3 regions of the Streptomyces sp. NPDC048751 genome follow, and region 1 is predicted to be linked to each of the others. Evidence: riboswitches for the same ligand, from Rfam matches in the RefSeq annotation. Region 1 holds a riboswitch; each other region holds the start of a gene.
The links. Region 1 has a riboswitch for cyclic di-AMP ahead of ACGFNV_RS02890 (peptidoglycan DD-metalloendopeptidase family protein). Riboswitches for the same ligand answer to the same signal wherever they lie in the genome.
Positions count from the first base shown of each region.

Region 2: it holds a riboswitch for cyclic di-AMP, as region 1 does, so the genes downstream of both, ACGFNV_RS10145 (NlpC/P60 family protein) here and ACGFNV_RS02890 (peptidoglycan DD-metalloendopeptidase family protein) in region 1, are expected to answer to the same signal.
Region 3: it holds a riboswitch for cyclic di-AMP, as region 1 does, so the genes downstream of both, ACGFNV_RS12090 (transglycosylase family protein) here and ACGFNV_RS02890 (peptidoglycan DD-metalloendopeptidase family protein) in region 1, are expected to answer to the same signal.

Region 1 covers NZ_JBICUX010000001.1:643,390-645,579, forward strand. Annotated here, with positions in the region: gene ACGFNV_RS02885 (alpha-galactosidase) at 1-427, shown strand, start outside; cyclic di-AMP (ydaO/yuaA leader) riboswitch at 735-896, shown strand; gene ACGFNV_RS02890 (peptidoglycan DD-metalloendopeptidase family protein) at 901-1,794, shown strand; gene ACGFNV_RS02895 (DUF6250 domain-containing protein) at 2,037-2,190, shown strand, end outside.
Region 2 covers NZ_JBICUX010000002.1:699,021-701,210, reverse strand. Annotated here, with positions in the region: gene ACGFNV_RS10145 (NlpC/P60 family protein) at 1-1,105, opposite strand, end outside; cyclic di-AMP (ydaO/yuaA leader) riboswitch at 1,113-1,272, opposite strand; gene pcrA (DNA helicase PcrA) at 1,588-2,190, shown strand, end outside.
Region 3 covers NZ_JBICUX010000003.1:105,217-107,406, forward strand. Annotated here, with positions in the region: gene ACGFNV_RS12090 (transglycosylase family protein) at 74-799, opposite strand; cyclic di-AMP (ydaO/yuaA leader) riboswitch at 803-971, opposite strand; gene ACGFNV_RS12095 (transglycosylase family protein) at 1,166-2,190, opposite strand, start outside.

The sequences.
Region 1 (2,190 bases):
CGGCCGGGTCAGCTCCCTGCGCTTCAGGTTCGTCAGCGCCATGGCGGGCGTCCTCGGGGTCGGCGGCGACCTCGCCCAGTGGACCGAGGAGGAGCTCGCGGAGGCCCGGGAGTGGGTGGAGCTGTACAAGAAGATCCGCCCGCTGGTGCAGCACGGCGACCTCCACCGGCTGCGGCCTCCGCGGGGCGGACTCAGCGCCGTGCAGTACGTCCGCGGGGACGAGTCCGTGGTCCTGGCCTGGCTCCAGGCGCAGCACCACGGCGAGCCCGTACCGGCGCTGAGGCTGCGCGGGCTCGACCCGGCAGCGTCGTACGAATGCCTCGAAACCGGCGAAATCCACCGAGGGGCGGTGTTGTCGCACCACGGATTGCGTACTGGGCTGCGGGGCGACCTGGATGCGGCAGTTCTCCGGCTGCGCCGCATCTGAGAGTTCTGTCCGAGTTTGCGGATTTTGATCCGAACTCGCTTTAAAAGAAAAGGGTCTGGAGCGGCGTCACGTGATTAGCGTCATATCCGTGACGGTGCGTCGCTCGTCATGTCCACGTAATTCCGATGGTTTTCAAGGACTTTCACGAAAACCGATGCCTGTGTACTGCACGGAGTGTCACCGGGGATTCTCGCGCCGATCACGAGAAACGCATTCCCGCGCAACCCTCCGCTTGTCCGTTTGAGTCCTGGTCGCTTACGTTCATCCACCAATCCGGACGGACGCCCAATCCTGCCGCCGCCCGGAGAACCGCACCCCACTGACCCGTGTACGGCAGGAGCGGGGGACCCACAGGTAAGACCGCCTGTTCCGGTTCCCGGAACGGCTTGGGGTTAAGTCGCGCCTCGGCGCGGCCGGGCATCTCCAGCTCGCACCCGACAGCTCACCTCGCAGGCGCCGGAGAGGAATTCGCCATGCCCGCGAAGGGTAAGCACCGCCGTCCGAAGACTCAACGTTTCACCCGCTCCATAGCCGTCGCCGGAACCGGTGGCGTCGCACTCGCACTTCCCCTTCTCGGGGCCACCGGCGCCCATGCCACTCCTTCCCAGTCCGTTCCGGAAAAGGCCGTCCAGTCCGCCCCGGTGGCGGAGAAGAAGACCACCTCCGGCCCTGCCGGCACGCGGACCTACACGGTGAAGTCCGGCGACTACCTCTCGAAGATCGCCACGGAGCAGCACGTCCAGGGCGGCTGGAAGAAGCTCTACGCCGACAACCGCGAGGCCATCGGCTCCGACCCGTCGCTCATTCACCCCGGCCTGAAGCTCTCCCTGGGCAAGAAGGCCGCAACGAGCACCGGCACACCGACCTCCTCGAAGCCCTCGAAGACCTCCACGTCCTCGAAGTCCTCCGCCGCCAAGGCCACCACGGCCACCCAGGCCGACAGCGCCTCCACCGGCAGCGGTTACACCCTCCCCGTGGCCGGCGCCACCATCGGCACCCCGTACCACATGGCCGGCAGCATGTGGTCCAGCGGCTACCACACCGGTGTCGACTTCGTCGTCCCGACCGGCACGCCCCTCAAGGCCGTGGCCGCGGGCACGGTCGTCTCCGCGGGCTGGGGCGGTGCGTACGGCAACCAGGTCGTCATCAAGCTGAACGACGGCTACTACGCCCAGTACGCCCACCTGTCCTCGATCGCCGTGTCCGCGGGCCAGACCGTCACCGAGGGCCAGCAGATAGGCCTCTCCGGCGCGACCGGCAACGTGACCGGACCGCACCTGCACTTCGAGATCCGGACCACCCCGGACTACGGCTCGGACGTGGACCCGGTCGCCTACCTCCGCGCGCACGGCGTCACCGTCGGCTGACGGACCACGCCACCCCCTGCCTGACACGCTGCCGAAGGCCGGACCCCGATCCCCGGGTCCGGCCTTCGGTATGTCCGGGCACGGTAAAGCCAGTCACAGTCGTGAACGATCGCCGCGTTGCGGTCCTGTGGCGGGGGCGTCAGAGGAGTCGACAGCGGGGGCGGCGTCGGGGGAAGGTGATCCCCGTCAGACGGCAAGCGCTTTCCATCCGTAGTCCCGCCCCGCTGAGGAGCTGTTACCCCGTGACGAGCACGCGCAGAGCCTTCGGTGCCCTGGCCGCCGGCGCCGCCCTGGCCGCCCTCGCCCCCGCGACCACCGCCGGCGCCACGCCCCGCCACCGCCGCCTCATCGCCCACGACGACTTCCGCCACGGCCTGCGTCAGTGGGCCGTCGAAC
Region 2 (2,190 bases), on a different contig from region 1:
TCGGGGCGTGGATCATCATGCCGTTGCCGATGTAGATGCCGACGTGACTGATGTCGTCGTAGAAGAAGACCAGGTCACCGGGCTGGGCGTCGGCGAGGGAGACCGTGGTGCCGACGTTGACCTGGTCGTAGGTGACGCGGGGGAGGTCCACGCCGGCGGCCTTCCAGGCGGCCTGGGTGAGGCCGGAGCAGTCGTAGGAGTCGGGGCCGGTGGCGCCCCAGACGTACGGCTTGCCGATCTGTGCGCGGGCGAAGGCCAGCGCCTTCTCGGCCTTGGTGGCGTACGAGGAGTCGGTGGGCGTCGACGACGAGGAGGAGGGGGACGAAGGGGACGAGGACGGCGAGGACGGCGAGGAGCTGTCCTGCTGGGCGGCCGCCTCCTCCTGGGCCTTCTGCTGCGCGGCCTGCTGCTTCGCCAGCTCCGCCGCCTTGCGCGCGGCCGCTTCCCGCTTCTGCTTCTCGATCGCGGCGAGCCGCGCCTTCTCCTCCGCCGTCAGCTTCGACAGCAGGCCGCGCGCGTCGGCGAGCTTCTTCTGGACGGTGGTCTTGGCGGTCTTCAGGTCGTTCTGCGAGTCGGTGAGCGTGGCGAGGCTCTCGCTCGCCTCCCGGCGCTTCTCCATCGTCGCCGACTGCTCGGCGAAGTAGTCGTCGACCTCCTGCTTCTGACGACCGGTCATCCGGTCCATCAGCTGGGTCTGGTCGAAGTAGTCCTGCGGGGAGTCCGCCAGCAGGAAGGTCGCGGTGTCGGGCGCGGCCGCGCCGGTGCGGTACTGGGCCGCGGCGTAGGAGCCGAGCCGCTCGCGCTCCTCGTTGAGCTTCTGGGCGCGCTTTGCGACGTCGTCGAGGAGGGTGTCGACGTGCTTGCGCTGCTTCGCGGTCTTCTCCTTGGCCGCGTTGTACTTGTCGGTCGCCGACTCCGCCTGGCGGTAGAGGTCGTCGACCTTCTTCTCGACCTCCTCCAGGCTCGGCTTGTCGTCCGCGGGTGCGGCGTGGGCCGTCTGGGAGAGCAGGGCCACGGAGGTGAGGGCTGCCGTGGCGAGGGCGGGCGTGCGTATGCCCGCCACGCGCGTGCCCGCGGGGCGGGGCTTGCGGTGCTGCGACGCCAAGGGAGGCGACTCCTTCCATCGTCCGCCTACCGGGTTAGCTGTCGGGTTCGGGCGGGTGGTTCGGAAGGGTTGCCCTACGGCCTTGTCCCCGTCGGGGAGTGGGGCCGATTCACCCCAAGGTCTCGGTGGGTCCCCGGCTCCGGCCGGCACTGCGGCGCGGGCGGACTCGGCGGAGGCCGCGCGGCCCGGCGACGTTCGCCGGTGGGGGTCGTACGGCCTGCCCGGCACGGTAGCCAACTGGTGTGGCCCTTGTGAAGGTTGATGGGTGATATGCCCGATACATTTTCGTGACCCGAGGTCAGGGCTTTACTCGTTGGGGCCCATGTGGAGATGTCTGTGACGACTTGGGCGTGTTTGCGACCGCGAAATGAGTTCGTCGCGGATCGTGACGGAGTGGTTCCGCAGGGTGTGAGGGCGGGATTTCCGGGATGTTTTCGGGGCGGCGGCCCGTTGTCGGTGGGGCGCCCTAGACTCGGAGAGCGATGAGCAGCCTCTTTGACGACAGCTTCCTGGCGGACCTCCAGGCCCCGAAGGGCCATGGGGAAGAGCCCCCGCCGCCGCCCGACGACGATCACGTACCGGAGCCGATCCCGGACGATCTGTTCGGCGGGAAGTTCGACGTGCCGCCGGACCGGGAGGAGTACTACCGCGACGGCGCCCCACGCCCGGCGGTGGACCCCGCCGCGCTCCTGGAGGGGCTGAACGAGAACCAGCGCGCCGCCGTCGTGCACCACGGCACCCCGCTGCTCATCGTGGCCGGCGCCGGCTCCGGCAAGACCCGTGTGCTCACCCACCGCATCGCCCACCTGCTCGGCGAGCGGAACGTGCATCCGGGCCAGATCCTCGCGATCACCTTCACCAACAAGGCCGCGGGCGAGATGAAGGAGCGCGTCGAGCAGCTCGTCGGCCCGCGCGCGAACGCGATGTGGGTGATGACCTTCCACAGCGCGTGCGTGCGCATCCTGCGCCGCGAGTCCAAGAAGCTCGGCTTCACGGCGTCGTTCTCGATCTACGACGCGGCCGACTCCAAGCGCCTGATGGCCCTGGTCTGCCGCGACCTGGACCTCGACCCCAAGCGTTTCCCG
Region 3 (2,190 bases), on a different contig from region 1:
GGTGCGTACGGGGGAAGACGCACCGGAGCGGGGAGCCCGCGTCCCGCTCCGGCGGGAAGGCGGTGGGCCCGGCTTACTTCAGGTGAAGCTGCTGGCCCGGGTAGATGAGGTTGGCGTCCTCGACGATGTCCTTGTTCAGCTCGAACAGCTTCTCCCAGCCGCCCGCGACCTTCTGCTTCGCGGCGATCTTGCTGAGGGTGTCACCCGCGACGACCTTGTACTCGCCGTCGCCCTTCTTGACCTTCTTGCCGGTCGGCGTGGTGACGGTCTTCTTGGCGGCGGGACGCTCGGAGGAGCGGGAGGCCTGCTGCTCGGTCGAGCGAGTGCTGGTGCCGCTGTCGTTCGAGGAGCTGCTGTTGTTCGAGGAGCTGCTGGAACCGCTGGAGGAGGAGCCGCTGCCGGAGGAGGTGTCGGTGCTGCTGGAGGAGGCACCCGACAGGCCCTTGCCGCAGACCGGCCAGGCACCCTTGCCCTGGGAGGCGAGGACCTTCTCGGCGACGGCGATCTGCTGAGCCTTGCTGGCCTGGTTGGCCTGGGAGGCGTACTGCGTGCCGCCGTACGCGGCCCACGTGGAGGCGGAGAACTGCAGGCCACCGTAGTAGCCGTTGCCGGTGTTGATGGACCAGTTGCCGCCCGACTCGCACTGGGCGACCGCGTCCCACTCGGAGGTGGTGGCGGCGGAGGCGTTGCCGGCCGCCATCAGCGGGGCGGCGACGGCGGCGCCGGTCACACCGGCGATGGCGATGGCCCGGGTGGCCTTGGACGGACGACGGTGCTTGCCCTTGCCGGAAAACAGCATGGTTGATCCCCTCACCGACGCCTGCGAGGTGAGCTGTCGGGTTCGGGCCGGTTGAGTTGCCCGGCCGCACCTCTCACGAGGCGCGGCTTCACCCCAAGCCGGATCCGGTCTCAACGTCCGGGCCCGGCACTTACCTTGGGTCCCCCGCTCCTGCCTACGGCGCTTGACGCGACGACTGTTCCCGTACGGCCGCTGGCAGGATTCGGCGTTGCGGCAGCCGGGGCTCGTGTTGGCGAGCGGTCACGACCGTAGACACGCCATCCGAGGAATTTCAAAGACGATCAGGGCTTCTGAGACTCATCCCACACTTTCGCCAAATTGGACATTCAGCGCGAAGTGGGGCGTGAACTCCCGCCGCTTTTCGCCCTATTCAGCCCCGACTCGAAGGGTCTGACCGGCGGAGATGTTGTTCGGGTCGGCACCGATCGCCTGCTTGTTCTCGGCATAGAGCGCGGACCATCCACCGTCGAGGCCAAGGGAGTCGGCGATGGACGCCAGGGTGTCACCGGGACGGACGGTGTAGGCGTGACGGCCAGTGGAGGCCACCTTCGCACCGGCGTCCGCGCCCTTGTCGACACTCTCGTCGGCGCTGCCGCCGCGGTGCCGACCCGTGCCGCCACCGATGGAGCCGGTGTCGACGAGACTCCAGGAACCGGCGCTTTGCTGCACCTTGTCCGATTCATCCGACTTGCCGGTTGCCCGGCCCTCCGTCGGCGAGCTCTCGGGACTTTGCGAGACCTTCGCGCCGGAGTCGGTGGAGGAATCGGACTTTGCGGAACTGTCCGACTCGGCGGAAGAAGAGGACGAAGAAGAGGAAGGGGACGGTTTCCCGGAGGAACCCGCAGTGGAGTCGTCGGGGGTGCCGGCGGTGTCCGAGGGCCCGTCGGACGTCCCGGAGGAACCGGAGGAGGACTCAGCGGAATCCGACGAGTCGGACGACCCGGATGATCCTGACGATCCGGTCGAGCCGGATGAATTGTCCAGGCCCCGGGAGGGAACCTCGTCGGCCGTGCCCGTGTCGACGTCCGACGAACCCGAGTCCTTCCCGAGCCCGGTGAGCAGTCCACAGGTGGGCCAGGCGCCGGGGCCGATGTCGGCGAGGATCTTCTCGGCGACGGCTATCTGCTGGGAACGGCTGGCCTTGTCGGCGCTGGTGGCGAAGTCGAGGCCGCCGTACTTCTCCCAGCGCTCCTGGGTCAGATGCAGGCCGCCGTAGAATCCGTTGCCTGTGTCGGCGCTCCACGCTCCGCCGGTCTCGCAGTCGGCCACCTTGTCCCACGTGGTGCCGTCGGCCGCGCTCGCGCCGGTGGCGCCCAGGAGCGGGATGGCGATGGCGGAGCCCGTCACCCCGGCGGCGACGAGAAGAGCCGGAGCCTGACGAGGGCGACGGT